Regions from separate parts of the Arthrobacter sp. TJ-217 genome, predicted to be linked through region 2. Evidence: riboswitches for the same ligand, from Rfam matches in the RefSeq annotation. Region 2 holds a riboswitch; each other region holds the start of a gene.
The links. Region 2 has a riboswitch for cyclic di-AMP ahead of AC4D2R_RS02965 (M23 family metallopeptidase). Riboswitches for the same ligand answer to the same signal wherever they lie in the genome.

Region 1 (9,534 bases), on a different contig from region 2:
AGCGGCGGCGTTTCCCGCAAGTGCCAGGATGGCGTTGACGTCGACCTTGGAATCCCCAAGTTCAAAAGCCGAAAGCAGCTTCTCGCTCCATTGCTGAAGAAGTATTTCGCGCTCGTCCATGAGTACCCTCCACGGGTTGGTTAGCGGACGTCAACACCGAGAATCCGGGCGTCAGCCCAGGTGTCGACGTCCGACGTCGTGCCCGGCGGAACCGGGACCGGTCTAATCTTCACCCTAGCAAGGAGGGCGCGCATCGAAAGATTCTGCGCGCCTCCCGCAGCCAGCGCCTCAGCCGCAGCCTCGAAGAGCTCCTCCCTGCGGTACAGCCCGGCAAGCAGTTGGACCCGGTCCCGGTCAAGCGCGACAACAGAAGCCGAGGAGTCCTCCGCTGCGGCACCGAGCAGTACCTCGGCGGCAACATCGCACCGGGGCATGTCGCAGGCGAGGACGAAGGTCCACGCGGGAAGGTCCCGGTCGGGCCCGGCAGCAAGGCTTGCGAGTCCGGCGCAGAGGGCTGCCGCAGGCCCGGCAAAGGGCGGGCTTTCCCGGGTGACGATCACCCCCGCCTCCGGAACGGGGTCCACCGGCCCCACGATGACGGTCAGCAGGGCATCCGGTACAGCGGCGCGGGTTCTCTCAAGGAGCGTCCGGCCGCCGATGGTGAGGCCTGCCTTGGCGGTTCCGCCCAACCGGGAGGACCGCCCGCCGGCGAGGATGACTGCGTCGTACGGAAGTGGCGCTGGGTCGCTCAAGCTGCCCTTTCGGTGAGGAACTCGTTCCACTGCGGCGCCGGCTTCTCGAGTTCGCGGAGCTGCCACAACGGCCCGCGCGGGGGCCGCGGCACAACGCGAAGGCTCCAGCCGAGGCTGCCCAGCGTCTTGTCCCCCTTGGCGTTGTTGCACCGCAGGCAGCATGCAACCATGTTCTCCCAGGTGTCGGTCCCGCCGCGGGAGCGGGGAAAGACGTGGTCGATTGTCGTAGCGGTCTTCCCGCAGTAAGCGCAGAGGTGGTTGTCCCGGCGCAGCACCCCGCGCCGGGTCGCTGCCGTTTCCTGACGGTACGGGATCTTCACATACCGGTTCAGCAGGATCACCGACGGGCGTCCGAGAATTTCGGAAGGCCCGACAACCGGATCCTCATCCTCGGCAACGACGCTCGCTTTGCCTGTCAGCACAAGCACCAGCGCCCGGCGGAATGTAACAACCGCCAGCGGTTCATATCCTGCATTCAGAACGAGAGTGCGCATGCGCATGCCTCTTTGCGGACTATGTCCCCGCTACCGGCTGCCACCCCGGATGCTCGGGATAAGTTCTTCGGATTAACAATGCCTAGGGTAGCCGACCTGCGCGCCGGGGCGAATAGAAAGAGCGAAGTTGTGGCGCGGAGGCAGGGGCGGCACTTTAAGAGAAAGGAACCGGCAGCACCGCTGCCGGTTCCTTTCTTCAGCTGTTGGTTCGAAGAACCGCCAGGCGCTGGGTGTCAGCCGCCCACGCGGATGAACACGGGGCCGGAGCCGAGCTGCGCCGGGGCGATGACGGTCGAGTTGCCGTTGAAGCCGCCGTGGACAGCCTGGCCGCCGCCGATGTACACAGCGATGTGGGCCAGGCCCATGCCGCCGTCGGCGTAGTAGATGAGGTCGCCCGGAACTGCTTCACCGGCGCTGACGGTGCGGCCCAGGGACAGGTAGCCTGCCGGCCAGCCGTGGAAGTTGATGCCGGCTGCGGCGAGGGAGTTGCTCACGAGCCGGGTGCAGTCCTGATTCACGCCGAGCTGGGCCTTGGCCGCCGCGGCGATGGTTGCGGCCTTGCCGGAGGATGCTGCGGGAGTAACCTTGACGGCCGGAGCGGCCGGAGCTGCCTGCGCCTTCGGTGCGGCGGGAGCCTTCACGACGGCGGGAGCGGCCTGCACGGCTGCCGGAGCTGCCTGCACGGCCGGAGTGGCCTGTACTGCCGGTGCTGCCGGGGCCGATGGCTCCGCGGCAACGGTCACCTCGACGGTGACGGGCTTGGCGACGGCCTTGACCGGGGTGCGGTTGAAGGCGACCTTGGCGTTGGCGTCGGCGACGACGACGGCGGGGCTGGCGTCGACCTTGAGCGTCGAGGCGAAGGATTCACGCTCGGGCTGCAGGTCCGCGGCGTTGGCGGCGACGCCGGTGGTCAGGACCAGGCCGGAGGCAGCAGCGATGACTGCGGCCTGCCGTCCCATGCCGCCGGCGTTCTCGGTGACGGCTTTGGCAAGGGCTGCAAGGGGTGCGGTGTGCTGGACTTCGGCACGGTGGCGGGCGATCGGGGCGCGAGAAGACATAGGGGTTCTCCGGAGTGTGAGAGGGGGAGTGTGAAAGTGGGGGGTTTAGCGGACGCGGACGAAGCTTGCGCCGGGAAGATCCGAGAGGGAGTGAAGACCGGTGTTCAGGCCGTTGAGGCCACCGCTGATGACCTGGCCGTTGCCGACGTAGATTGCCACGTGGCCCGCGGTGATCACGAGGTCACCGGCCTGCGGGGATCCGACGACGTCGCCGTACTGCAAGAACTGGCCCGGAGCGAGGTCGCCGACGGACTTTCCAACCGAGCGCAGTGCCTTCTCGACCATGGCGGTGCAGTCCTGGGCAACGCCGATCTGGGAGTAGGCGGAGCCGACGAGGGCGCCTGCGATTCCCGAGGACGGCTTCGCGGCGGGAGCGGGAGCGGGAGCGGCAGGAGCCGGGGTGACTGCGGCGGCCTGGACTGCGGCGGCCTGGACTGCGGGGGCGGCAGGAGCTTTTGCGGCAGGAGCTGCGGCAACAACGACCTCTGCGGCTGGAGCCGGTGCGGCGGGAGCCTCGACGGCCGGCGCTTCGACCGGTGCCTCAACGACGACGGCGGGGGTGACGTTCACGGCTTCGCGCTCAAAGGAGACGGCGGCCGTGGCTGCGGCGCTGACCTTCGAGGCTGCGGGGGCAGTCACACTCAACGATGAGGTTGACTGCACTTCGCGCTCTGCGGCGGGCGCTGCGTTCGCGGGAAGGCCTGCGGTGAAGACGAGGCCTGAGGCTGCGACAAGGACGGCGGCCTGGCGGCCTACAGTTCCTGCATTCGAGGAAACGGCCTGAGAAAGAACTGTGAGCGGGCTCGCTGACACGTGGGCCGCGCGGTGGCGACCCAGAGAATTATTGGACACGTGAAATTGCCTCTCCCAATGCCTGCGAGGTGAGCTGTCGGATTCGGATGGGAGTCACCCGGCCGCTGACGAGTCAGCGACTTAACCCCAAGGATTTCTTGCGAAACCCAAAAATTGGTTCCCCCGCCTCTGCCATGCGAATGTGCGGACGGACCTCAGGCAATGGCAGAGCTAGGCGATTTGCTTGAGGGCGCCAGACCTATGACGATCTGGCACGAGTAGAACGTACCCTAGATCACGCAGATTGTCACATTACGGTCACGGAAGGGTCGAGGGTGTGTTACAGCCAGCCCAGAGGGTCGACGACCTGGCCCTCGATCATCACCTCAAAGTGGAGGTGGCAGCCCGTTGAAGCGCCGGTTGATCCGCTCTGTCCGACGCGTTCGCCGCGCCGCACCTGCTGGCCTTCGGACACCTCGATCACCGAGAGGTGGTTGTAGGTGGTTTCCAGGCCGTTGCCGTGGTCCACAACGATCCGGTTTCCTCCCCCGTAGGGGTGCCATCCGGCGAAGGTCACGGTACCTGCGGCAGCGGAATATACCCGGGCGCCGCACGCCGCACTGAAGTCCTGGCCCCTGTGGAGTTCCCCCAGCCCTGTCATCGGACTTGGGCGGAAGCCGAATCCGGAGGTTTGGACGAGGGCGTCAAGGGGGCCCGTCAGCGCGCCTTTGGCCGCCGCTGGGGTCGCTGATCCGGCCGAGGCGGTCATGACCGCATCGAGCCGCGCATCGGCGCCGAGGGTGGTGCTGAGCGCGGCGCGGTCGAAGTCGACGCGTGCCGAGGCTGGAACATGCACTTCGGCGCCCGCCGGGGCCGCCTCAGCGGTTGCGGAAGCCGGCACCGCCGCTGTCGTGGGCCACGCGACGGTCAGGGCGATGCCCGACACGGCGGCAGCCATCGCGACCTTCTGGCTCAGTCCCGAAAAGGAAAGGTCCTCGCGATACCCCGCTGCCCGGCGCCGGCGCTCGGTGCGGTGCGCATCGCGCGGGCGCGGAGCGGCCGCCGGGGGCCGCGTTCCGCGGCTGCGGCGCTCGGCCCGGTGCGCATCCCTCGGGCGCTCAGAGACAACCGGAACCCCCGCCCGGCGGCGTCCTGACACTTCCTGCTTCAACAAATACGTTCCCTTCCTACGGAGCTGCGCAACGGATCTGCGGGAGCGAAAGGAAATCCGCAGGAACATGGCTGCGGCGCACTCCAAGGAAGATCACGGCGAGGTATCGAGGGTCAGTCTGGCAGTCTCGGAGCGTTGACGCAAAGTGACCACGTTGTTATCAACTGTGTTCAGGGCGTAGCGGCCCTGTTTCCCCACGAAGCAGCCCGCGCCGGGGCCGGTCCGGCGCCTTAGGCGACGGAGACGAAAACGTGGGAAGCGACTTCCGGAGGCAGTTCAAGGGCCCCGTCGACGCCCGGAACGCGTACTGAGACGTAGCCGCCCACCGACTCCAGGTTGAGCGACGCGCCCGGGCGGAGTCCGCCTTCGGCGAGCTGGGACAGCAGCTCGGGATCGACCTGGATCGGCTCCGCAAGGCGCAGGAGGGTCACCGAAGTGCCCGGCCGGTAGTCCTCCATCGCCGCGAGGAGGGTCGTGACGCCGTCGGTGAGCAACTCTGAAGGCACTCCGCCAATCGCTTCGAGGCCCGGAATCGGGTTGCCGTAGGGCGACTGCGATGGCTGCCCGAGCAGTTCGTAGAGGCGCCGCTCGACGCGTTCGCTCATCACGTGTTCCCACCGGCACGCCTCTTCATGGACGTAGGCCCAGTCAAGGCCGATAACGTCGCTGAGCAGGCGTTCGGCAAGGCGGTGCTTGCGCATCACTCCCGTGGCGCGGCGCCGGCCGAGCTCGGTGAGTTCGAGATGGCGGTCGCCGGAGACCACAACGAGCCCGTCCCGTTCCATGCGCCCGATCGTCTGGGACACGGTGGGCCCGGAGTGGCGGAGCCGCTCAGCGATCCGGGCCCGCAGTGCGACGATGTTCTCTTCCTCAAGCTCAAGGATGGTCCGCAGGTACATCTCGGTGGTATCGATGAGGTCCGTCATGAGGGTTCGGCTCCTAGGTGCGGCACAGTGCGGGGCGGGTAAGGGCACTGCGTGCTGCGTGCAGCACGTCCGGACCGGGCCGGGTCCCTACGCCCCCTCAGGTTAACCCATCCGCCTTCGGCCCCGGCAATCGTGCGTCGGCGCCGCCCGTGCGGCGTGCTGCACTTCATAAATATCCCGGCACACCTCCGCTGGGGCAGAATTGGGCCCGTTGCCCCACCCACCCCACATTTGCACGGAGGACCAGTGAGCGAGCTTTCGGACCTAAGAATTCCCACCCACCTGCTGCCCCGGGACGGCCGCTTCGGCGCCGGCCCGTCGAAGGTGCGCTCCGAACAGCTCAGTGCCCTCACGGCCGCCAACCCGTCGATCCTTGGCACCTCGCACAGGCAGAAGCCGGTGAAGAACCTCGTCGGTGAGGTCCGCGAAGGGCTCTCCACCTTTTTCGGCATGCCCGAGGGGTATGAGGTTGTTCTCGGAGTGGGAGGTTCGACGGCGTTCTGGGATGCCGCAGCGTTCGGGCTTGTCGATTCCCGGGCCCAGCACCTTTCCTTCGGCGAGTTCGGGTCGAAGTTCGCGGCGGCAACGGACAAGGCGCCGTTCCTGGAGCGCTCCTCCATCATTACCTCCGAGCCGGGCACCCGGCCCGAGCCGTCCGCCGAGGCCGGCGCGGACGTGTACGCCTGGCCCCAGAACGAGACATCGACGGGCGTCGCGGCCCCCGTCCGACGCGTCGCAGGTGCCGACGACGGCGCACTGATGCTCATCGACGCGACCTCCGCCGCCGGCGGGCTCGCCGTCGACGTGTCCGAGGCCGATGTCTACTATTTCGCACCCCAGAAAAACTTCGCCTCGGATGGCGGACTGTGGCTGGGGCTGTTCTCGCCGGCGGCGCTTGAGCGGGCGGCGCGCATCGACGCGTCGGAGCGGTGGATTCCGGACTTCCTTAACCTCCAGACGGCGATCGGCAATTCGCAGTTGAACCAGACCTACAACACTCCCTCCCTGGCGACACTGGTGATGCTCAACGCCCAGCTCCAGTGGCTCAACAGCAACGGCGGAATGGACTTCGCGGCTGCCCGCACGGCGGACTCTGCCGGCCGGGTCTACGCCTGGGCCGAGGCTTCGGAGGTCGCGACGCCGTACGTCGTGCGTCCCGAGGACCGCTCCAACGTCATCACCACGATCGACATTGCCCCTCCCATCCGCGCCGCGCTTGTCGCTTCGGTGCTGCGTGCCAACGGGATCGTCGACGTCGAGCCGTACCGGAAGCTCGGCCGGAACCAGCTGCGCATTGCCACCTTCGTGGCGATCGAGCCCGACGACGTATCCGCGCTGCTTTCGTGCATCGACTACGTTGTCGAACGGCTCAGTGCCGAATTGAGCGGGGGCGGCGAGTGAGCCCAGGGAGCCGAATGCAGGTTCAGTCCCCGGCGCTGTGGGGTGCCTCGTGGGTGATGCGCAGGCGCCGGGGCAGGGAGCGGTCGTAGCGCAGCCTCACCTCGTGGTAGCGCCAGGCCCAGAACAGTCCTGCACCAGCGGCAATAATGCCGGAGGCGGCGGCGACGCCGAGGCTCCACCGCGGCCCGAACGCGTCGGATACCCAGCCGACAACCGGCGCGCCGAGCGGCGTGCCCCCTAGGAAGATGGCGAAGTAGAGGGCCATCACGCGCCCACGCATGACCGGGTCGGTGGTTGTCTGGACGTAGGCGTTGGCGCTCGTGAGAAGGGTGAGGGCGAAAAGCCCCACCGGGACCAGTGCGAGGCCGAACAGCTCGAGGGTTGGCGCCAGCGCGGCGACCCCGCAGGCTATGCCGAAGGCACCGGCGGCCCCGAAGACGAAACGCATCCGCGGTTTGTCGCGCCTCGCCGACAAAAGCGCTCCGGCAACCGACCCAACCGCCATGACCGAGGAGAGCACCCCAAACACCCCGGCGTTCTGACCGAACTCGGTGCGGGCCATTGCCGCGATGAATACGGCGAAGTTCAGCCCGAATGTACCGACGAGGAAGATGGCCAGCAGCACCATCATCAGATCGGGCCGTCCGCGGACGTAGCGCAGGCCAGCCTTGATGCGGCCCTTTCCCGGTTCCGACCGCGGCTGGACGTTGAGCGTGGAGGCGCGGATCGCGAGCAGGGCGTAGACCATTCCGCCGAAGGTGAGCGCATTGATGAGGAAAACCCATCCGGGGCCCACCGCGGCGGTCAGGAGCCCTGCTACGGCGGGGCCCACCATCCGCGCTGCGTTGAAGGAGGCGCTGTTGAGCGCTACGGCGTTCGGCAGGTAGTCATCGCGCACCAGTTCCGAGGCGAAGGTCTGCCGGGCGGGTGCGTCGAAAGCCGAGACGATGCCCAGGGCGAGCGCAAAAGCGTAGACGTGCCAGAGTTCGGCGGCGGCGGTGAGCACCAGCAGGCCGAGCCCTACGGCCAGCAGCGCCATCGCCACCTGGGTCAGCTGAAGCAGCTTTCGGCGGTCGACGGTGTCGGCGATCAGCCCGGCCCAGGGCGAAATCAGCAGCTGCGGGCCGAGCTGCAGGGCCAGGACCACCCCGAGGGCCGAAGCGTTCTGTTCGGTGAGGATGTCATAGACGAGCCAGTCCTGGGCAGTGCGCTGCATCCAGGTACCGATGTTTGAAACGAGCGCGCCGACGAACCAGATCCGGTAGTTGGCTATCCGCAGCGACCGGAACATGCCCACGTGCGCGCTCCTTCCGCCGTCGCCTGCAGCAACCGGCTAAGTTGTCCCCGGCCTAGTTGTCCCCGGCGTCGTGCGCCTTTATGGCGTCATCCGGGTCGCCGAAAGGCGCCTCGGCTTCGACCCCGACATCCACCGGTGAAGGCTCATCCGCGGATGGCTCTTCTCCGGTGGTCTGTTCTGCGGCAGGAGTATCCCCGGCAGCCTGCTCCTCGGCAGGGGCCTCACCGGCTACCTGCTCCTCGGCAGGAGTATCCCCGGCAGCCTGCTCCTCGGCAGGGGCATCACCGGCAAGAGAATCTTCGGCGGCCTGTTCCTCGGCAGGAGCATCGCCTGCAGGCTCATCCTCGGCAGGCTCATCCTCGGCGGCGGCATCCCGAGCCGCCTGCTCTCCGGCGGGCTGCTCTTCGGCAGGCTGTTCGTCGGCAGGGGCATCCTCTGCCGCCGGAGCCTGTTCATCGGCGGCGGAGTCCTCAGGGAGCACCCGCTCGGACCAGGGCAGCCACTCGGGCGCAAGCAGCGCCCGATCCGAAGGAAGCAGCCCCACTTCGGAGACCGTCGGTTCCTTGCCGCGGGGAACCCGGGCGAGCGTCGCGAACCACTCCCAGCCCCCATACCCCGGAACGAAAGCCTCGAAGCGGTGCGTGAGCAGGCGCTCACCGTCCGGATACGAAGCCACATGTTCGCCGATCTGATCGGCCGGAGCGACCTGCAGCAGGCTGTCCCGGGCGAAATCGACGGCCGCTGCGAGCAACGCGTCGGGCTTCGCCGGCCGGCGTGCGGCCCGGCGTTTGACCGGCGCTGCGGCGGTGCCGCCTGCGGTTATTTCAGCGTCGGTCGAGTTGTCAGGCGAGGGAACGTCGGGGCGTGCAGGCATCATCGCTTGGCTACGCATCCAGGTCGTCGGCAACGGCCCGGAGAACCGCTGCGACCTTGCTCGCGTGGGCCTTCTCGGGGTACCTGCCCTTGCGCAGCCCGTTCGACACGTCGTCGAGCAGCTTGATGAGGTCCTCGGTGATCACTGCCATGTCGTCGGCCTTCTTGCGCGTCGCCTTCACGACCGAGGGCTGCGTTTCGAGGATCCGGGCCGAGAGCGCCTGAAGCCCCCGCCGCCCGTCGGCCACTCCGAATTCGAGCTTGGTGCCGACCTTGACCTCGGTGACTCCGGCCGGGAGCGCAGAGGCGTGGAGGAAGACTTCTTTGCCGTCGTCCGTTGCAACGAAGCCGAAACCCTTGTCAGCGTCGAACCATTTCACTTTGCCGATGGGCACGTAGGTTACCTCTTCTTGGGTCTGCTGAGGCGGTGACCGCCTCCGGTTGTTGGAACCCGGCGCTGCGTCGGTGATATGCCGGTGGTGCTCAGCCACTGCCGGGGAAGTCTTTGGAAATAGAATATCCCCTCAGCGCTCACCCGTGCGCGCCGCCGTTCTTGTACGCTGTAAGCGTTATGGCCCCTGATTCCCCTTCCCTGCAGCGCGGGCACGCGCCCCGCCGCACTGCGTCGTCCCTCCGGCTGGTGCTCATGGTCGCGGCGGTTGTGTCCGCCGTCGTGGGCCTGGTTTCACTGGGTGCGATCCTGGCTATCGCATGGCTCCAGGGCGCCATATGGCCCGGGTTCCTCGTGGCAACGTATGTGTGCCTTCCCC
Region 2 (9,534 bases):
GTTGAGTCCTTCGAGCCCGGTGCCCGCGAGGATGTCGACGGCGGAGGTGATTGGGTCGAAGGTGAAGATCTGGTGCGTTCCGGCCATGGCGATGACCACGCTGTCGAGGGCGCGCGAGTAGATGACGTCCCAGGGTGAGGAAAGGGAGACGTTCGACGCGTCGGTGCCAAGGACGGCTCCCTGCAGGCGTGGCGTATCGTCATCGGCGTACGCGGGCGCTCCGCCCGGAGCGGCCTTGGTGTGGTTCTCGGCGTCGAGGAGCCGCTGCACACCATTGCCCGCGAGCGTGCGCACCTCCCCTGTTGCCAGGGAGACTCCGCGCAGCCGGTGGTTGACCGTGTCGGCCACGACGACGTCGTACCCGACCCGCTCCGCGGTCTCCTGCGGCAGGAGGGCAAGGCCCTGGGGTTCGTTGAACTCGGCCGTATCGTCGGCGCCGTCAGCCCAGCCCCTCGTTCCGGTCCCGACGGTGCGCCGGACCGTTGTCAGGTCGGCGTCGAGTTCGACAAGGCGGTGGTGGCCGGTGTCGGCGGCAAGGAAGGTGCCGGTTCCGGGCAGGGCGAGCAGCTTGCCCGGGAACTTGAGGTCGCCGGCGGTGCTCTCGGCAGGAACGTAGGGGCCGTCGCCGCGGTGGAGTGTGCCCTTGGCTGTGTGCTCCTCAACGAGTTCGGCGACGAGCGAATCGAGGCCGTCGGCGTGGCCTTCTCCGGAGAGGTGCGCAACGATGTAGCCCTCAGGGTCGATGACCACGAGTGTGGGCCAGGCCCGCGCCGTGTACGCCTGCCAGGTGCTCAGCTCCGGGTCGTCGAGGATGGGGTGGTGGATGTCGTACCGCTCGACGGCGGCGGCAAGGGCCACGGGGTCGGCCTCGTGCTCGAACTTGGGCGAGTGGACGCCGACCGTCACGAGGACATCGGAATACTTGGCCTCGAGGGGGCGCAGTTCGTCGATGACGTGAAGGCAGTTGATGCAGCAGAACGTCCAGAAGTCGAGGATCACGATTTTCCCGCGCAACTCCTCAAGGCCCAACTGCTTCCCGCCGGTGTTGAGCCAGTTGCGGCCCTCAAGCGCGGAGGCGCGGACTCGGTACGAGCTACGGATCGACGTGTCGGTCATTCGTTGTCTCCTGGCTTTGCGGGAACCTGGGGTGCCGGGGCCTGGCTTCGCCTGTCCCGCTCCGCCAGGTTGGCGAACATATTGTTGTAAGCGGCGAGGTCCGCGTCATTATTCCGGTCCGCGGCGCGGTCCTTGCGCTTTGTCTCGCGCGCATCGGTCCTTGACCACATGATGGCGACGCCGATGGCCAGGAGGAGCGTTGGCAGCTCCCCGATCCCCCAGGTGGCCGCTCCGCCGATCTGCTGGTCCTCGAGGGCGGAAGGCCCCCAGTCCCTGCCCATGCTGCCAAACCAGGAGGCCTGCAGCAGCGAGGTGGAGCCCATGAGGGCGACCCCGAAGAAGGCGTGGAAGGCCATTGTGGAGAACAGGAGCAGCAGGCGCATCGGGTACGGCGCCCGCCTTGGCAGGGGGTCCGTGCCGGCCATGGTGAGGACGAAAAGGTAACCCGTGATCAGGAAGTGCGTGATCATCAGTTCGTGCCCGACGTGCTCGCGCAGCGCGAATCCGAAGAGGGGCGAGTAGTAGAAGATGACGATCGATCCGGCGAAGTTCGCGGCCGCGACCAAGGGGTGGGTCACCACGGCGGAGAAGCGCGAATGGATCAGCACGAGGATCCACTCGCGGATGCCGCGGGTGCCGTCGGTGCGGGCGGGAAGCGCTTTCAGGGCCAGGGTCACGGGGGCGCCGATCACGAGGAACAGCGGCACCACCATGGTGAGGGCCATGTGGTCGACCATGTGGGCGCTGAAGAGCACCACGCCGTAGACGGCCGGGCCGCCCGAGGTGAAGTAGGTCAGCAGCACCAGCCCGATGAGCCAGCTCAAAAGGCGCGGCAGGGCCCAGGAGTCCCCCCGGCGGCGCAGGTTGCGCACCCCGAGTAGGTAGGCGGCACCGAGGGTCACGGCGACGGCGATCCACAGCCAGTCCGGCCGCCACTCGGTGAACCAGCTGGACAGCGTGGGTGCCGGCGGAAGGTCGTAGCCGGTGAGTATACGCGCGGGGGAAGCGTTCGGGGCGAGTTCCTCCGCGCGCGGGGGTGCCGTGCGGCCGAGCGCGCCGGCGATTCCCGAGACGGCGGCCATGATCAGCAGCTCAACGGCGATCAGCTGCCACAGGACCCGCCGTGCGCTGAGCCGCGCCTCCTTGGCGACGCCGGGGCCGCCGAGCTGCGGAATGACCCACTGGCGGTGCATCCAGCCCACTCCGCCGAGCACGAGGGTTGCCACGGCCTTGAGGGTGACGAGCAGCCCCCACTGGGAGCTCAGCTGCGCCAGGTCGGAGATCCGCAGGCTGGCATTGACGATGCCGGAGAGGAAAACTAGCGCGAACGCGAACCCGGCAAGTGCCGAGAACCGTTTGAGGACGGGCAGGGTTTGGTCACCGAGGCGTCCTCCGACGACCGCGAGGACGAGGATCCCGCCCACCCACAGGCAGACTCCCACCAGGTGGAGCGCGATCGAGTTGACCGCTGCGTTGTGGTCGTCGCCGCTCGCAGCGTGGCCGACGAGGGCCATGGGCAGGAGGTTGAGGAGGGCGAGTACCGCCATTGCGCCGAGGCCGTTGAGGGAGCGCACACCGAAGGTGAGGGTTGCGAGGACGGCCGCGACGGTCGAGGTCACCAGCCAGGCCCTGCCGGTGCCAAAGTCCGTCAGGAATTCGGCGAGTCCGGTGGTGTACGCCTGGTCGGAACTCACGGGCACGCCGGCGGCGTCGGAGTACGAGAGGACCATGACCCCCAGGGCGCCGAGGGTCCACGAAATTGCCGACACCGAGGCGAGCGTCAGGGCCCGCGTGAGGGCTGGATGCTCCGCCTGGGTGTCTTTCGCACGCGGGCGCCGGCCCCCGCCGGTGGTCCGCGGAAGGATGACGATTGAGAAGATGAGCGCGCCGATGGTGCCGGCAGCACCGAGGTTGTTGAGCGTCTTGGCGGCGGGAAGCCCCCACCGGGTCAGGGCCCCGGGATCACCCAACTGGCGCGGAGCCGCGGCGCCTGAGAAGAGCAGGGCGGCCAGGAGCCCGGCAAGGACGACGGCGGCACCGGCCGCGAGCAGGGCCGGAGGCACCGCCTGCGCATGATTGCGGGTGGCACCGGCTGCGGGCCGGGGGTCCTTCGCGGTTGTTGACACGCCTCCTATTGTCTACCCGCGGTAGAACAAGGGCCAATTCGATGCGTATTAAACGCAAAGGACCGCTGCCGGTTCTCGGCAGCGGTCCTAAATTCTGCGGTGGAGTTCACCTGTGTTACTTGGCGGAAGCCTTCAGCTTCGAACCCGCGGTCAGCTTGACACCGTGGCCGGCAGCGATCTGGATGGTCTCGCCGGTCTGGGGGTTGCGTCCGGTGCGGGCGGCGCGGCTCGTGCGCTCAACAGCCAGCCAGCCCGGGATGCTGATCTTTTCGTCCTTGGCAACGGACTCCGCGAAGACATCGAACAGAGCGTCGAGGACGCTGTTCACTGCAGCCTGGCTGGTATCAGCCTTGGCGGCTACCTCGGCAACGAGTTCACTACGGTTTTTAGCCAATTTTCGGTCCTCCTGGACATGTGTTAGTACATCGAGCTTTCGGGATATTCGAAAAGCCTCTGTCCGAGAACTTACCAGCTTGGGCGAACGGAACATCAAATTTGGGCTCGATATGAGCGTATTTTGCTCTGTTTTTGGGCAATTCCCGCGATTGGGCGGGTATTTCGCCCTCCGGCGGGCCGCTGCCGGCCGCGCGCTGAAGGGGGCCCGGGGCCCAGGGGCATAAGAAAAGCCGGCGGCCCGTAGGCCGCCGGCTTTCCTCAACCGTCGTGGGTTACCAGCTGGACTTGGTCACGCCGGGCAGCTCGCCGCGGTGTGCCATGTCGCGGAACCGGACACGGGAGATGCCAAACTTCTGGAGGGTGCCGCGGGGGCGCCCATCGATCTGGTCGCGGTTGCGGAGGCGGACCGGCGACGCGTTGCGCGGCAGCTTCTGCAGGCCGAGGCGCGCCGCTTCGCGGGCGTCGTCGGTAGCGTTTTCGTCGACCAGGGTCTTCTTGAGCTCGAGGCGCTTCGCAGCGTAGCGCTCAACAATAACCTTGCGCTGCTCATTGCGAGCAATTTTTGACTTCTTGGCCATTGTTTAGCGCTCCTCTCGGAATTCGACGTGCTTGCGGATCTTGGGGTCGTACTTCATCAGGACCATGCGGTCAGGATCGTTACGACGGTTCTTCCGGGTCACGTAGGTGTACCCGGTGCCCGCAGTGGACTTCAGCTTAATGATGGGACGTACGTCCTTGTCCTTTGCCACTAGAGCTTCACTCCCCTCGCCTGGATCTCGGCCACGACGGCGTCAATGCCACGCACATCGATGGTCTTGATGCCGCGGGCCGAAACCTGCAGCGTGACGTTGCGGCGCAGGGACGGAACCCAGTAGCGCTTCTTCTGAATGTTCGGGTCGAACCGTCGCTTCGTGCGGCGGTGCGAGTGCGAAATGCTGTGTCCAAAGCCAGGCTCGGCTCCGGTCACTTGGCAGTGGGCTGCCATAACTCTCCTCCAGTTAGATGATCGTGACGAAATCACTTGTAAAGCGTCCCGCCACCAGTAATGACACCGTTATTACTGCAGCTTTCCGGAGGTGGACCTGGCAGGGTGAGAACCTGCCGAGGCGCCTCGCCGCGGGGAAGACGGTGAAGTTGAGGTCGGCGTGCGGGCCCGAAGCCCTGCGCCGACCTTAATTCCAGGTAGTTACGGGTAGCTGGGCCGACCCCGGCATGCGGGATCCAGCTCAACCAAACGCCATACCATACTACGGGTCGTCCGCCGCTGAGCCAAACCGGGCTGGAAGGGATTCTTCCGCGACGGCGCAGGCAACGGGCCGCGCCTACCGCTCGCCGGGAGTCCCTTCCTGGAGAATCCAGGAATCGTGCTTGAGGCTGCCGAGGATCTTCCGCCCGACCCGCTCTAGGTCCGCGACATCGCGGTCATCGAGCGGGTTGAAGACGAGGCTGCGCACCTGCCCCACGTGGGCGACGGCCAGCTGCTTCACCGTTTTCAGTCCCTCCGCGGTGAGGGCGGCGGTCGTCACCCTCCCGTCCTTCGCCGAAGGGTTGCGGATGACCCACCCGCGCTGCTCGAGCTTCTTGACCACGTGGCTGAGGCGGGACAGCGAGGCCGTTGACCGGTCGGCAAGTTCACTCATGGGAAGGGTGGTCCGTTGCGCCTCGGAGAGCATCGCCAGCACATGGTAGTCAAAAAGGGTGATGCGCGCCTCGCGGAAGAGGTGGGCGTCGAGGGCGCCGGGCAGCAGGGTCGAGACGGCGTAGAGCGCAAGCCAGGCCCTGCGTTCCTCGGCGCTGAGCCAATCCGGTTCGGTCATCGTCGCACCCAGTCCGGCTGGGTGAGTTCGGGATACCTTGCCCGGAGCTCGTCGCCGGAGGAGACCCCGCGCAGGCGCCGCCCCACCCAGGGCGAGAGGTGGTCGCGGGCCCATTGCGCGTCGGCGCGGAGCTGCCGCAGCCGCGAGAGCGCGGGCCGTGCCTCGAGTTCCGGCGTGTCGACGCTGTGCGAGGCTGCGAGGACCTCCAGCACCCGCATTGCCATCAGGGTGTGGCCGGCCGTCGACATGTGCATGCGGTCGACGTCCCAGTAACCCCAGTTCTGGAACTCGCGCATCCTCCAATAGTCGACGATCACGGCACCGCGGCGGTCCGCGACCTCCCGTATGAGTTCGTTGTACACGGCGGTGCGGCCGCGCGTCTTGCTGAAGACGGCCGAAGCCGACGAGTCGAAACCTGTGAACAGCACAACCGTTGCACCGCTGTCGGCGAGCCGGGCGATCCCCGCGTCGTACCCCTCAACGAGGCGGTCGATGTCGACGCGCGGGCGCAGCAGGTCGTTGGCTCCGGCATAGAGGCTCACGAGCGTGGGACGCAGCCTGAGCGCCGGTTCGATCTGCTCGTCGAGGATCTGCTGCATTTTCTTTCCCCGCACGGCCAGGTTCGCGTACCCCCAGCCCGGGTCGGCGAGGATGAGCTGCTCCGCCATGCGGTCGGCCCAGCCGCGCACCCCATTGGGGCTGCCGGGATCCCAGTCCCCTACTCCTTCAGTGAACGAATCGCCAAGTGCGACGTACCGCTGAGTAAATTCCACCCGGACAGGCTACCCCGTCCTCCTCCCGGTCCGGGGACTCAGCGCGGTAAGCTCATGCGCAGATGCCCCCTTGGCGCGCCATTTTCCGCATTTCGACCGAAGGACTCCATGACCACCACCCCGAGCACACCCGGACGGCGAGCAGCACTCATCCTGAACCCGATCAAGAACACCGGGCAGGACGTGCGGGAGATCGTCGCGCGCATTTCGGCGCGGGAAGGGTGGCATGAGCCGCTGATTCTGGAGACCACGCCGGGGGACCCGGGCCACGGCCAGGCACAGGAGGCGCTGCGTGCCGGGGTCGACGTCGTCATTGCGGCCGGCGGCGACGGCACCGTGCGCTGCGTCGCGGAGGAGCTGTCGGGCACTGACACGGTGATGGCGCTGGTGCCGCTGGGCACCGGAAACCTCCTGGCCCGCAACCTCGACATCGCCGTGGACAACCCCGAGGAGGCCGTTGAGACGGCGTTCAACGGGACCGAGCGGAGGATCGACGTCGTCCATGTCACGGTTGACCGCGCGCAGAAGGCCCACGTGTTCCTGGTGATGGCCGGGCTCGGTTACGACGCCGCCATCATGTCGGACACGCGCGATGACCTGAAGGACCGCGTGGGCTGGCTCGCGTATGTCGACGCGGGCATCCGGAACCTTCCGGGCCGTCCGGCACGCACCACGATCACCGTTGACGGCGGCCGGCCCTTCGAGCGCCGGCTGCGCAGCGTGATGGGCGGAAACTGCGGAAAGATCATGGGTGGGCTCGAGATTTTCCCGGGCGCCAAGATCGACGACGGCCTCCTTGACCTCATGACCGTCGCTCCGCGGGGAAAGCTGGGTTGGCTCAACGTGGCCGGGAAACTGTTTGCCCGCGGGAAGGGCAAAGACCCGTCCCTTCAGTACTTCCAGTGCAGCCGCGCGGAAGTGCAGCTCCACGAACCGCTTGAGGTCCAGCTTGACGGAGACCCGCTGGGACGGGCCACGCACATGTCCTTCGAAATGATGCCCGAGGCGCTGCGGCTGCGCATGCCCTTCGGCAGCAAGGACCCTGCGATCCTGAGCAACCCCCTGCCGTAATCCGGCACGCGCTGCAGGCTACGGCAGCATCATGCCCGGCGCGCCCGCGCTTCCTACAGGTAGGGAAGCGGGTCGACCTTGGCGTCGTTGATCAGCACTTCGAAGTGGAGGTGGCAGCCTGTGGAGTTGCCGGTGGTCCCCACTGCGCCGATCAGCGACCCGCGGGAAACCTTCTGCCCCATGCTGGCCCCGAGCTGGCTGAGGTGGTTGTAGGTGGTCTTCATTCCGGCGCCGTGGTCGATGACGATCCGCTGGCCTCCGCCGTAGGGGTGCCAGCTTGAGTCGATGACCTTGCCGTCGTCCGCTGCTTTGACCGGGGTGCCGCACGCTCCCGCGTAGTCGATGCCGGTGTGAAGCTCGGGAGCGTATCCGCCGAGCGGGTTCACCCGGTACCCGAAGGTCGAGGCGACCGAAAGGTCGTCGAGGGGTGCTGCGAGGGCTGCGGCCTTCGCCTTCTTGACGCTGCTGGAGAGGGCTTTGGCCTTCGCTTCGGCCTTGCCCGCGACGGCGGCGGGGCTCTGCCGGCCGAAGTCAATTTTCGCCTTGGCGTCGGCGGTCACCTCGGGCGCCGGTTCGGCCGCGGCTGCCTGGCTGATCGGGGATTCGGCGGTTGCCTGGGAGGGGGCGACGGCACCCATGATGAGCCCTGCCCCAACGAACAGTGCTCCCGCGGCGAGGCCGCCCTGGCGGATCCTCGCGGTCAGGTTGCCCTTGCCGCTCCGGGCCGACGGTTGCGGACGCAGATCGCGGCGGCTGGGAAGTTCGCAGGATCGGTCGGACGCCACGGTTGCTGCAAGAGTGCTCGGGGCGGCTCCGGACGCGCGGCGGCGCCCGGACATGGCCGGCTGGGTCACGAAAGTACCTCTCTCGAACGCCGGCGAAGTTAGCTGTCGGGTTCGAGCAAGAGTTGACTCGGCCCCACTGCGCAACGCAGCGGCAGCTAGCGCTGCGGCTCGTTGCACTGCGGACAGTTAGTGCAGTGAAGGGCTTCACCCCAAGGCAGTCACTGACTGCCGGGTGGTGGGTCCTCCGCCCCTGTCATGCAAGGTTGAGGGCGGTCCGCTGACAGGGTTTGGCGTGCGGACCTTAAAAGTTGGTTCAGACTCCGAGTAATACTACTCGTTTCGCCTAAAGTTACAATTCCGTTACACCGCTCCCGGCGTGTCGTTGTGTGAAGCGCTGCACAATCATGCCGATTCGGCCTTGCCAAGGCGCCAGTAGCCCATGAAGGCGACCTGTTTCCGATCGATGCCGACGTCGCGCACCAGGTAGCGGCGCAGGCCGCGGACCACTGCCGCCTCCCCCGCGATCCAGGCGTAGAAGGGCCGGGTTCCGGCCGGCTGGTCACCGCCGCCGTTCTCATGCCCGGAGGCCTCAAGGCGCTGCGGCGTCTCCCACAGGACGGCCTGTTCGATGTCGACGTCCTCGGGTTCGGGGCCCGCTGCCACTTCCCCTCCGTCGGCGCCGCCCGGCGCTGCCCCGAGGGCGGCCCACCCGGGCTGGGGAACCGCGTTGCGCACCGCGGCTCCGAGGAGTTCACCGTGTTCGCGCCCGTTACGGACCAGCCAGGTGACCGCCACCTTCGAGGCCGTGGGAATCGGCTGCATGTCGGCGGCGTCGGGAACTTCAAGGAAGGCATGGCCTCCCATGTCGGCGGGCAGGGTTTCAAGGATCGCGCTGATGGCCGGAACGGCGGTTTCGTCGCCGGCAAGCAGCACGCGCTGTGCCAGACCCGGGGCCCACTCGATGCCGCCGTAGGCGCCGGCGGTGGAGCAGCGCGCGGCGTTAACGTTCGGCCCGATGAAGCATATCCTGCTGCCGGGACCGGCGGCCGCCGCCCACTGCGAGGCGGGTCCGCCCCTGCCGTCCGCGTCGAAGTGGAGTACGAAGTCGACGTCGATTTCCGGTTCCGCCGCCGTGCAGCGCGAGCTGCGCACGGTGTAGGTCCTCATTGCACCGCGCGCTGCCGGGTCGAGGCCGAGCCACTGCTGGTACCAACCGCGGCCCTCCGGGTCGGCCCGCATCAGTGCGGCAATGTCGGGCGCGTTCCCGTCTGCCGGCGGGATCAGCACCTTGATCCGCAGGTCGTGGGTGGGTCCTACGACCCCGAAGTCCTTCAGGCTTGGCCCGGCGAAGGTGATGCGGTTGAAGTTCGCACCGATCCTTTGGACGCGTTTGACTTCAACATCGAACGCCAGCATGACCGGAACCGCGGGCTGGGTGTGCGGTGGGCGG
Region 3 (9,534 bases), on a different contig from region 2:
GAGGACGCCGGCCATCTCGTCCACGAGGACGCCGACGTCGCAGGAACACTGTTCTCCTGGCTTCACACGCGGCTCGGCACCACAGCCGGTGCCACGGCGGAAGCCCCTTCCCCGGATGGTGATGGCGCAGCACGACGAGCTACGGGCGGCACCGGGTTCACCCCGCTGGAGCACAGGCTCCTCCAGGCAGCAGCAGGGGCAGCAGGGGCGACCCCTGCCGTCGCAGAGATGGGCGCCGACGGAGCCGTCCGCCGCACCCTCACCTGGTCGGAGCTGGCGGGCGAAGTTGAAACCGTGGCCGCCGGCCTCCGGGGACTCGGCGTGGGCGCCGGCAGCCGCGTCAGCCTCATGGTTCCCCCCGGCGTCGACCTCACCGTTGTCCTCTACGCGTGCCTGCGCATCGGCGCCGTCGTCGTCGTCGCTGATGCAGGGCTTGGCACACGGGGCCTTTCGCGCGCGGTCAAGGGAAGCTCCCCCGATCTCCTGATCGGCATCGACCGGGCCCTCACCGCGGCCCGCGTCCTGGGCTGGCCCGGCCGCCGGGTCAGCATCGAAAAGCTCGATGCGCCCCGTCGCGGGGCGCTCGGGGTTGAAACCTCGCTGCAGGAACTGCGTCAGGTGCCGCGGCCGGCCGACACTGTAGGCTCCGGCCCGTCTGCACCGGGCCCCGATGACGACGCAGCGATCCTCTTCACCTCCGGCTCGACCGGCCCGGCGAAGGGCGTTGTCTACACGCACCGGCAGCTCTCGGCGATGCGCGACACCGTTGCCGAGACGTTCGGGCTTGCCCCCGGCGGCGCGCTCGTCGCAGGATTCGCGCCCTTCGCCCTGCTCGGGCCCGCCCTAGGCCTGGTATCGGTGACCCCCGATATGGACGTGACGGCGCCGCGCACGCTGACGGCATCCGCCCTGGCCGACGCCGCTGCGGCCGTCGGAGCTACCGCCGTCTTTGCCTCCCCGGCAGCGCTGCGGAACGTCCTTGCAACCGCGGCGGACCTGAACCCCTCGGGCGCTGAAGCCCTGCGGAATGTTGAACTGCTGCTTTCGGCCGGTGCTCCCATCCCTGCCCCGCTGCTGGAATCCGTCAAGGAACTGCTTCCGGCCGCCTCCCTCCACACCCCCTACGGCATGACGGAGGCGCTGCCGGTCACCGACGTCGACCTCCTCCAGATCCGCGCGGCCGAAGCCGACGCCGCCTCGGGCATGCCCGGAGCGGGAAACGGTGTGTGCGTTGGAACGGCCGTCCACGGCGCCAGGGTGGCGGTCAGCCCCCTTTCCGCAGACGGCTCGGCGGATGGCGAACCATCGACCGAGCCCGGGGTCACCGGCGAAATCCTTGTTGACGCTCCGCACGTGAAGGACCGCTACTACCGCCTGTGGCGGACGGAGCACGAGTCCTCGCGGACTGCGCCGTGGCACCGCACCGGGGACGTCGGGCACTTCGACGCCGCCGGACGGCTGTGGGTCGAGGGACGCCTCGGGCACATCATCACCACTCCTGACGGCGTGCTCACGCCCGTCGGTATCGAACACGCGGTCGAGGCCGTTGACGACGTCCGGCTCGCGGCAGCGGTCGGTGTGGGCCCCGAGGGCACCCAGGCCGTCGTCGCCGTCGTCGAACTGGCCGAACCGGCGCGGCGCCGGGACAAACCAGCCCTCGCCCCGTCGGCCCTCGCCGCCAAGGTGCGTGCGGCCGCCCTTGCGGCGGGCACGCAGGTCGCGGCCGTGCTGACGGTGCCGTCGCTGCCCGTGGACATCCGCCACAACTCCAAGCTCGACCGCTCACGGCTGGCCCGCTGGGCCGCCAAAACGCTCGCCGGCGGCCGCGTCACCCGCCCATGAGGGTTCTCGTGACCGGCGCGAGCGGCCTCCTTGGCGGCGCCGTCGCCGTGCTGCTGCGGGCACAGGGGCACACGGTGCGCAGCTTCCAGCGCCGCCCCGCGGGACTTGAGGGCATTGAGGACCTGCTCGGCTCGGTAACCGACCCGGCGGCGGCGGAGCGGGCCGTGCGCGGAACGGATGCGGTGATCCACCTCGCCGCCAAGGTCTCCTTCGCCGGGAAGCCATCCGAGTTCGAGGAGATCAACGTCCAGGGCACCCGCATTGTCCTTGAAGCGGCCCGGCGGGCCGGCGTACGGGACTTCGTGTTCGTCTCCTCACCCTCGGTCGCGCACACCGGAACCTCCCTCATGGGCATCGGTACAACCCCTGCGACGCCGGAGCGGGTGCGGGGCGATTACGCCCGTACCAAAGCGCGGGCGGAGCTCCTCGCGCTCCAAGGCTCGGGGCCGGACCTCCGGGTTGCCGCGGTGCGCCCTCACGTCGTATGGGGTCCCGGCGACACGCAGCTCGTGGAACGGGTGCTCGAACGCGCCCGCGCCCACCGGCTCCCCCGGCTCGACGCCGGGATGGCGATGATCGACACAACCTATGTCGACAACGCCGCCGCCGCGATCGTTGCCGCACTGCACCGCATCGAGCACGTCGAGGGCGAAGCCGTCGTCGTCACGAACGGCGAACCGAGGCCGATCGGGGAGCTGATCGCCGGAATCTGCACCGCCGGTGGAGTGAGCCCTCCCCGCTGGCACGTGCCCGGCTCCCTGGCGCGTACCGCCGGGTCGGCCGTGGAGCGGCTGTGGCAGGGAGCCGGCTGGACCTCCGAGCCGCCGATGACCCGCTTCCTCGCCGAGCAGCTCTCGACCGCCCACTGGTTCGACCAGCGGCGGACCCGGAAGCTGCTGGACTGGACGCCGGCCGTATCCATCGATCAGGGCCTTGAAAGGCTCGCCGGCTACTACAGCCGGTCCAGATAAGACACAAAGAAGGCCGGCGCCCAGGGGCACCGGCCTTCTTGCTTCATTCCGTGCGCTTAGCGGGTGTAGTACCCGTCAACCTGCATGGCGCTCACGTCGTGGACGAGGGTGCCCTGCGAGGGGTTGAGGGCGCTGATCATCTTGCCGCCGCCGAGGTAGATGCCAACGTGGCCTCCACCGTTCTGGCTGACCAGGTCACCGGGCTGCGGGTTGCTGGTCGGCTTCAGGGCAGCGAACTGGGCCCAGGTGGTGCGGGGCAGGTCGATGCCGTGCTGGGCGTAGACCCACTGGACAAAGCTGGAGCAGTCCCAGGTACCGAACCCGGTGCCGCCGTACACGTAGCCTGCGCCGACGCCCTGCATGGCCGTGGCGACGATGCCGCTCTTGGCTGCAACGCCGATGGGCTGGATGTTCGCGCTCTGGCTGCTGATGCCCATCTGGCCGGCAGTGGTGACTGCGGCGGTCTGGATCGGCGCAGCCTGCTGTGCCGGAGCTGCAGGCTGGGCCGGAGCGGCCGGAGCCGGTGCCGCTGCGACACCTTCACCGGAGATCACAACGGACTGTCCCGGGTAGATAACCGATGACCAGCTGAGGCCGTTCGCTGCGAAGATCGCATCGAGGCTGACGCCGTAGTTGGCCGCAATGAGGCCGAGGGTGTCACCGGCGCGGACAGTGTGGGTCACTGAGCCGCCGTTGGCAGGAGCCGGTGCGGGGGCGGGAGCCGGAGCTGCCTGCTGGACGGGTGCCGGTGCGGCCTGGGCCGACAGGTTGACCTCGCCTGCGGCGCTTGCCGGAAGCGCGGCGCCAAGCATGATGCCCGATGCAGCGACGACAACGGCTGCGGGGCGACCCGCGACACTGGCGCCAGCGGATACTGCACGTGATGCTGTCTTAAGGGGATTCGAGCGGACCGGGGTTGCACGGTGGCGCGCGATTGAACGATTCTTCGACATGATGTTGCCTCTCCCGATGCCTGCGGAGTTAGCTGTCGGGTTCGGATGGGACACCCGGACACACGAAGTTGGACATCTCCCCAGCAGATGTCCGTCATGCGTCTTAACCCCAAGGACCTTTCAAGAAAGGTCCGCTATCGGTTCCCCCGCCCCTGTCGGAAATGTTAAGCGAACGGTCCTTCAGTCACCGACAGGGTTAGGCAGTCTGACGAAGGGCGCCGATGCCGAGTGGCCCGGCGCAGACTCAAGGCTACCTGCGAGATATCGGATTGTCACATTTGGATCACAGCCCGGTAAACGTTGACTAACGACGCGGCCTCTGCGGGGCTTTTTGACAACGCGGGCAGGTGTAGGAAGAGCGATTCATGAAGGCATCGCGCCGGATCAGGGAGGCCACCCCCTCCGCCGCGCAGCGCCTGCAGGGCTGCCCGCCCCGTCCGTAGGCGTTGAGTGAGCGGACGAAGTAACCCGACTCCCCGTTGACGTTGACGTAGAGGGAATCGAAGCTTGTGCCCCCGGCATCGAGGGCCCGCAGGAGCACATCCCGCACCGCCTCCACGAGCCGAAGCGTGTCTGGCCTGCGCATTGTCTCGGTGGGGCGCGCGAAGTGGAGGCGGGCTGCCCACAGGGCTTCGTCGGCGTAGATGTTCCCGATTCCCGAGATGAGCCCCTGGTCGAGCAGCGCCCGCTTGAGGCCCACCCGCCGCTTCCGAAGCCGCTCGTGGAAGGCGTCGAATGAAAAGGCTGGATCGAGCGGATCGCGGGCGATGTGAGAAGCCTCACGGGGAATCAGGGCGAGATTAATCTCACTCGTTCCGCCAATGTGTCCGTCCTGGGTGGGCTCGAGGTCGGTGAGGAACATCCCACCGAAGATCCGTTGATCCACAAAGCGCAGTTCCGAGGGCAGCGGCGCACCCAGACCGTCGACGGCGGACGAAAGCTCGAGCCGGACCTTCAGGTGTTTTTCGGACGGTACCCACGGTTCCTGCATCAGGATCTGGCCGCTCATCCCGAGGTGCGCCATGAGCGCCACGTCGGGTGTCTTGTCCTCGGGTGCGTCGGCGGGGAGCAGCGGCATCCACAGGAACTTCCCCCGGCGGACGACGTCGACAATGCGTGCGCCGGTCAGATTCCCGGCGAAGTCCTCGGGCCCCAATGGGTGGCGGCGCAGGGAACGGGGGTCGAGGACCTCCACACGCTCCACGGAGCGACCAAGGGCCCAGCGGGCCAGACCCCGCCGGACGACTTCAACTTCCGGGAGTTCGGGCAAACTGTGCCTAGCGCCCTTCGACCGGTGCGGTGTCGCCGAGGATCTTCCAGGAAGCGGCGGCTGCTGCCTGCTCTGCTTCCTTCTTTGAGTGGCCTGTTCCGGTTCCGTAGGGGGTGCCCCCGATGACGAGCAGCGCCTCGAAGGAGCGCGCGTGGTCGGGCCCGGTGCCCGTGACCTGGTAGTCGATCAGCCCCAGGCGCCGTGCCGCGGCGGTCTCCTGGATGCGGGTCTTCCAGTCGGTGCCTTCCCCGAGCGCATCGGAGTCCTTGAGCAGCGGTCCGATCAGGCGCATCACCAGGGCCTGTGCCGTCTCTATGCCGTGGCTAAGGTAGGCGGCGCCGATGACGGCCTCCATGGTGTCGGCAAGGATCGAGGATTTGTCGCGTCCGTTGGTCAGCTTCTCCCCCTGACCGAGCAGGATGTGCTGGCCAAGGTTCAAGCCGCGCGCGACGCCGGCAAGGGCGCGGGTACTCACCACGGCGGAGCGGCGCTTGGCCAGATCGCCCTCGGAGAGTTCCGGGTTGTCCCGGTAGAGGGCATCGGTCACCGACAGCCCGAGCACCGAATCCCCAAGGAATTCGAGACGCTCGTTGGTGGGGATTCCTCCCTGCTCATAGGCATAGGAGCGGTGCGTGAGTGCAAGACGAAGCGTCTCGGCGTCGATTTCGACGCCGAGACGCTTCGCGAGTTCTTCGATGGGAGGCACGTCTACCTGCGCTTCCGCAGCGACTCGATAAAGCCCTGATGCGGGCCGGTCGCAGCGACCATGTTAGACGTCGGCTACCTTGCGGCCCTTGTACTCAAGGAACAGCGGGGTGCCGGCGGAGTCGGTTACTACCTTTGCCTGGTGGGCAAGGCTGTAGGTGACGCGGCCGTTCTCAACGGTCTTCACCAGTTTGGGGGCAGTTGCCTTCCACTGGGACCGGCGTGCGCGTGTATTGGCGCGGGACATTTTCCGCTTGGGAACAGCCACGACTAACTCTCTTCTCTCTCGTCTGACTCTGTACGTGGTGCCGCATCATTCTCAGCGACAGTGCCGGCCAGCCCTGCAAGGGCGGACCAGCGAGGATCCAAAATTTCGTGATGATGGTCCGGGTCGTCATTAAGGCGCGCTCCGCATTCGGAACACAGGCCCTTGCAGTCCTCCCGGCACACCGGCTGGAACGGCAGCGATGTAACAACTGCGTCCCTCAGCACTGGTTCAAGATCGATCGCATCGCTCTCAACCCGGTGCAGCTCTTCTTCATCTTCAGCGTCGAGCGACTCGGAGTCGCCGTAGTAGAAGAGTTCCTGAATCTCCACATCACTTGTGTATCGGATGGGAGTCAGGCAGCGGCCGCATTCGCCCGTTACCTCGACGTCCGCGGTGCCCGATACCAGAATTCCCTCATGAACCGCTTCAAGCCGCAGGTCCAGTTCCATTGTGGAACCTTCCTGCACGCCGATCAGCGCCACGCCGAAATCCTTGGGTGCGGGTACATGTTCTTCGATTGTCCGCATGCTTCCCGGGCTGCGCCCGAGGTCTTTGACACTAAAGATCAAAGGCGAACTGAGATCGCTTTTAATGGTGACTCCTGTAGAACATATGACCGACATATCATCCTAGCCTGACATGCTCCCTCAGCCCAAAACGCGTACTCTCCGGCCCAGCCCCACCCATCCCGCACCGGCCGGCGGTCGACCGGCTCGAATAGCCATGGGCGGCTTCGGAGGCACGGGCGCCACTTCTTGCCCGTCACCGCCTCCTCCCGAGGATACGGCACGGCCCCGAAATAGATGCCCCACCGCCTTACCTCGCCTGATCTGAGGGAGTAATGTCCTTTCCATGCCGCATATACGGATACGCGACGCAGCGAACTACCTCGGCGTGAGCGATGACACCGTCCGCCGCTGGGTCGAGGACGGAACCCTCCAGGCCCGCCGGTCCGGGTCGGGAATCCTGGAGGTCGACGGTGTGGAGCTTGCCGCGCTAGCGCGGAAACGGGCCGTGGTGCTCGGCGACCCCTCCCAGGGGGGAAGCTCCGCGCGCAACCGGTTCGTCGGCCTGGTCACGAAGGTGACCGCAGACACCGTCATGGCCCAGGTCGAACTGCAGTGCGGGCCGCACCGCGTTGTGTCCCTGATGAGCTCCGAAGCAGTCCGGGAACTGGGCATTGAACCGGGGAGCGTCGCAGTGGCCGTCGTGAAGGCAACCGCAGTCATCGTCGAAACTCCGCTGGGGCAGCGGCGGCCGTGACAGCCCGCAGACTGCGCCGCGGCGTCCTTGCCGCCGGACTCGTGGCGGCCCTGGCGTCCGGGGGCTGCGCCGCCGGCCCGGAGCCATCAGGAAATGGTGAGCGGAGCCCGGTGAACGTCTTCGCCGCGGCATCGCTGCGCGCAGTGTTCGAGCAGGTGGCGGCCAACTACGAAGAGAACAATCCCCGGGCTGACGTGGTCCTCAATTTCGCCGGTTCGTCCGATCTCGCAACCCAAATCACGGCCGGGGCACCGGCCGACGTCTTTGCTGCGGCCGATACGGCGGTCATGCAGCGCCTCGTTGACGAAGGGCTGATCGACGGGCCGCCCTCCAACTTCGCCGGCAACACCCTGACCATCGCTGTTCCGCCCGGAAACCCGAAGAGAATCACCAGTTTCGCGGACCTCGCGCGTCCCGCGGTGAAGGTGGTGGCATGCGCCCCCCAGGTGCCGTGCGGCACCGCTGCTCAAAAGGTGCAGCAGCAGCAGGGAGTGCCGCTCTCGCCCGTCAGCGAGGAGTCCTCGGTCACTGATGTCCTCGGCAAGGTCGTCTCCGGTGAGGCAGACGCCGGCCTGGTCTATGTGACCGATGTGGCCACGGCCGGAACGAAGGTCGAGGAGGTGAAGCTGGCCGACTCCGCAGCGGGGAGGACCACCTACCCGATTGCGGCGGTGCGCGGCGGAAACACCGAAGACGCGCGCCGCTTCATTGCCGCCGTCCTGAGCCCGTCAGGTGACCGGCTGCTTCGCGAGGCGGGCTTCCGGCCGCCGGAGGAATCCGGATGAGGGCTCGCGGCTTCAGCCGCAGCTACCGGGACGGCAGCGCTCCTCCCCCGGCCCGCACCCGGGCCCCGGGCGTCCCAGGATGGGTCTTCGCCGTAGCCGGACTCGGCGCACTGTTCATCCTCCTTCCCCTCGCCGCGATGCTGCTGCAGGTCGACTGGAGCCGGTTCATCCCCCTGGTGACCTCGGAATCCTCTCGGGCCGCCCTGGTGCTCAGCGCAAAGACTTCGGCTGCGGCGACCGTCCTCTGCGTGGTCGTTGGAACCCCCATGGCCCTGGTGCTCGCGCGGAGCACGTTTCCGGGCCAGAAGATCCTCCGGTCGCTGGTCCTGCTCCCGCTTGTGCTGCCCCCGGTGGTGGGCGGCATCGCCCTCCTTTACGTCTTCGGGCGCCAGGGGCTGCTGGGCGGGACGTTCGGGGCACTCGGGATCGACATCGCCTTCTCAACCACCGCCGTTATCCTTGCCCAGACCTTTGTCGCACTGCCTTTTCTGGTGCTCAGCCTCGAGGGGGCGCTGCGCAGCGCAGGCGGCCGGTATGAGGCAGTGGCCGCGACGCTGGGAGCCTCGCCCTCAACGATCCTGCGCAGGGTGAGCCTGCCCCTCGTCCTGCCCGGCCTGCTCTCGGGCGCGGTCCTCTCCTTCGCCCGTGCGCTTGGCGAATTCGGCGCGACCCTGACATTCGCAGGCAGCCTGCAGGGGGTCACCCGCACCCTCCCTCTCGAAATCTACCTGCAGCGCGAAACCGATCCTGACGCGGCCGTTGCGCTGTCGCTCGTGCTTGTCGTCGTTGCGGGAATCGTCGTGTCACTGGTCCACCGGTCCGCTGCGGCAGGCCGGCAGTGAGTTTTACCTTCTCCGCCTCTGTTGCCGCACGGAGCTTCGACGTACGGTTCTCAATTGAGGACGGTGAGACCCTTGCCCTCCTGGGTGCCAACGGTGCGGGCAAGTCCACGCTCCTTGCCGTCGCAGCGGGACTCCTGCGCCCCGACGCCGGCCGGGCGGAACTGAACGGGCTTACCCTCTTTGACGGCCACTTCTTCCGGGCGCCGCACAAACGTGGGATCTGCCTGCTGTCCCAGGACGCACTGCTTTTCCCTCACATGAGCGTGCTCGACAATGTTGCGTTCGGCCCGCGGAGCGCCGGGGCATCGAGGGGGGCGGCACGGGAGCGGGCCCTGCACTGGCTGGGCGAAGCCGAAGCGCTCGACCTCGCAGAGGGACGGCCGGCGGAACTGTCTGGCGGCCAGGCCCAGCGCGTCGCCGTAGCACGGGCCCTTGCCGCCGAACCCGAACTGCTGCTTCTCGATGAGCCGTTCGCCTCGGTGGATGCCGCCGTCACCCCCGCCCTGCGGAGGATGCTCCGCCGGGTCCTCACGGGACGCAAGGCAATCATCGCAACGCACAATGTCCTCGACGCGCTGATGCTCGCCGACACCCTGGCCGTGCTGGAGAAGGGCCGGGTCGCCGAGGCAGGCGAT

Region 1: linked by a shared signal. The riboswitch ahead of AC4D2R_RS03385 (NlpC/P60 family protein) and the one ahead of AC4D2R_RS02965 (M23 family metallopeptidase) in region 2 are both predicted to bind cyclic di-AMP.
Region 3: linked by a shared signal. The riboswitch ahead of AC4D2R_RS06580 (C40 family peptidase) and the one ahead of AC4D2R_RS02965 (M23 family metallopeptidase) in region 2 are both predicted to bind cyclic di-AMP.

Annotation. Positions count from the first base shown of each region.
Region 1 covers NZ_JBZCNJ010000002.1:53,702-63,235, reverse strand. The annotation lists gene AC4D2R_RS03405 (DUF6457 domain-containing protein) at 1-120, opposite strand, end outside; gene mobA (molybdenum cofactor guanylyltransferase) at 141-752, opposite strand; gene AC4D2R_RS03395 (HNH endonuclease) at 749-1,246, opposite strand; gene AC4D2R_RS03390 (NlpC/P60 family protein) at 1,480-2,304, opposite strand; gene AC4D2R_RS03385 (NlpC/P60 family protein) at 2,350-2,943, opposite strand; cyclic di-AMP (ydaO/yuaA leader) riboswitch at 3,162-3,328, opposite strand; gene AC4D2R_RS03380 (M23 family metallopeptidase) at 3,437-4,267, opposite strand; gene AC4D2R_RS03375 (iron-dependent transcriptional repressor DtxR) at 4,498-5,193, opposite strand; gene serC (phosphoserine transaminase) at 5,440-6,594, shown strand; gene AC4D2R_RS03365 (MFS transporter) at 6,617-7,891, opposite strand; gene AC4D2R_RS03360 (DUF3027 domain-containing protein) at 7,944-8,765, opposite strand; gene AC4D2R_RS03355 (cold-shock protein) at 8,776-9,159, opposite strand; gene AC4D2R_RS03350 (hypothetical protein) at 9,336-9,534, shown strand, end outside.
Region 2 covers NZ_JBZCNJ010000001.1:586,778-596,311, forward strand. The annotation lists gene AC4D2R_RS02920 (NHL domain-containing thioredoxin family protein) at 1-1,116, opposite strand, end outside; gene AC4D2R_RS02925 (bifunctional copper resistance protein CopD/cytochrome c oxidase assembly protein) at 1,113-3,242, opposite strand; gene AC4D2R_RS02930 (HU family DNA-binding protein) at 3,358-3,636, opposite strand; gene rpsN (30S ribosomal protein S14) at 3,911-4,216, opposite strand; gene rpmG (50S ribosomal protein L33) at 4,220-4,387, opposite strand; gene rpmB (50S ribosomal protein L28) at 4,387-4,623, opposite strand; gene AC4D2R_RS02950 (MarR family winged helix-turn-helix transcriptional regulator) at 4,961-5,455, opposite strand; gene AC4D2R_RS02955 (SGNH/GDSL hydrolase family protein) at 5,452-6,228, opposite strand; gene AC4D2R_RS02960 (diacylglycerol/lipid kinase family protein) at 6,337-7,299, shown strand; gene AC4D2R_RS02965 (M23 family metallopeptidase) at 7,353-8,153, opposite strand; cyclic di-AMP (ydaO/yuaA leader) riboswitch at 8,157-8,366, opposite strand; gene AC4D2R_RS02970 (siderophore-interacting protein) at 8,487-9,534, opposite strand, start outside.
Region 3 covers NZ_JBZCNJ010000003.1:155,713-165,246, forward strand. The annotation lists gene AC4D2R_RS06570 (alpha/beta fold hydrolase) at 1-1,842, shown strand, start outside; gene AC4D2R_RS06575 (NAD-dependent epimerase/dehydratase family protein) at 1,839-2,813, shown strand; gene AC4D2R_RS06580 (C40 family peptidase) at 2,870-3,766, opposite strand; cyclic di-AMP (ydaO/yuaA leader) riboswitch at 3,770-3,947, opposite strand; gene mutM (bifunctional DNA-formamidopyrimidine glycosylase/DNA-(apurinic or apyrimidinic site) lyase) at 4,071-5,036, opposite strand; gene rnc (ribonuclease III) at 5,044-5,742, opposite strand; gene rpmF (50S ribosomal protein L32) at 5,806-6,009, opposite strand; gene AC4D2R_RS06600 (YceD family protein) at 6,012-6,578, opposite strand; gene AC4D2R_RS06605 (TOBE domain-containing protein) at 6,862-7,272, shown strand; gene modA (molybdate ABC transporter substrate-binding protein) at 7,269-8,057, shown strand; gene AC4D2R_RS06615 (ABC transporter permease) at 8,054-8,899, shown strand; gene AC4D2R_RS06620 (sulfate/molybdate ABC transporter ATP-binding protein) at 8,896-9,534, shown strand, end outside.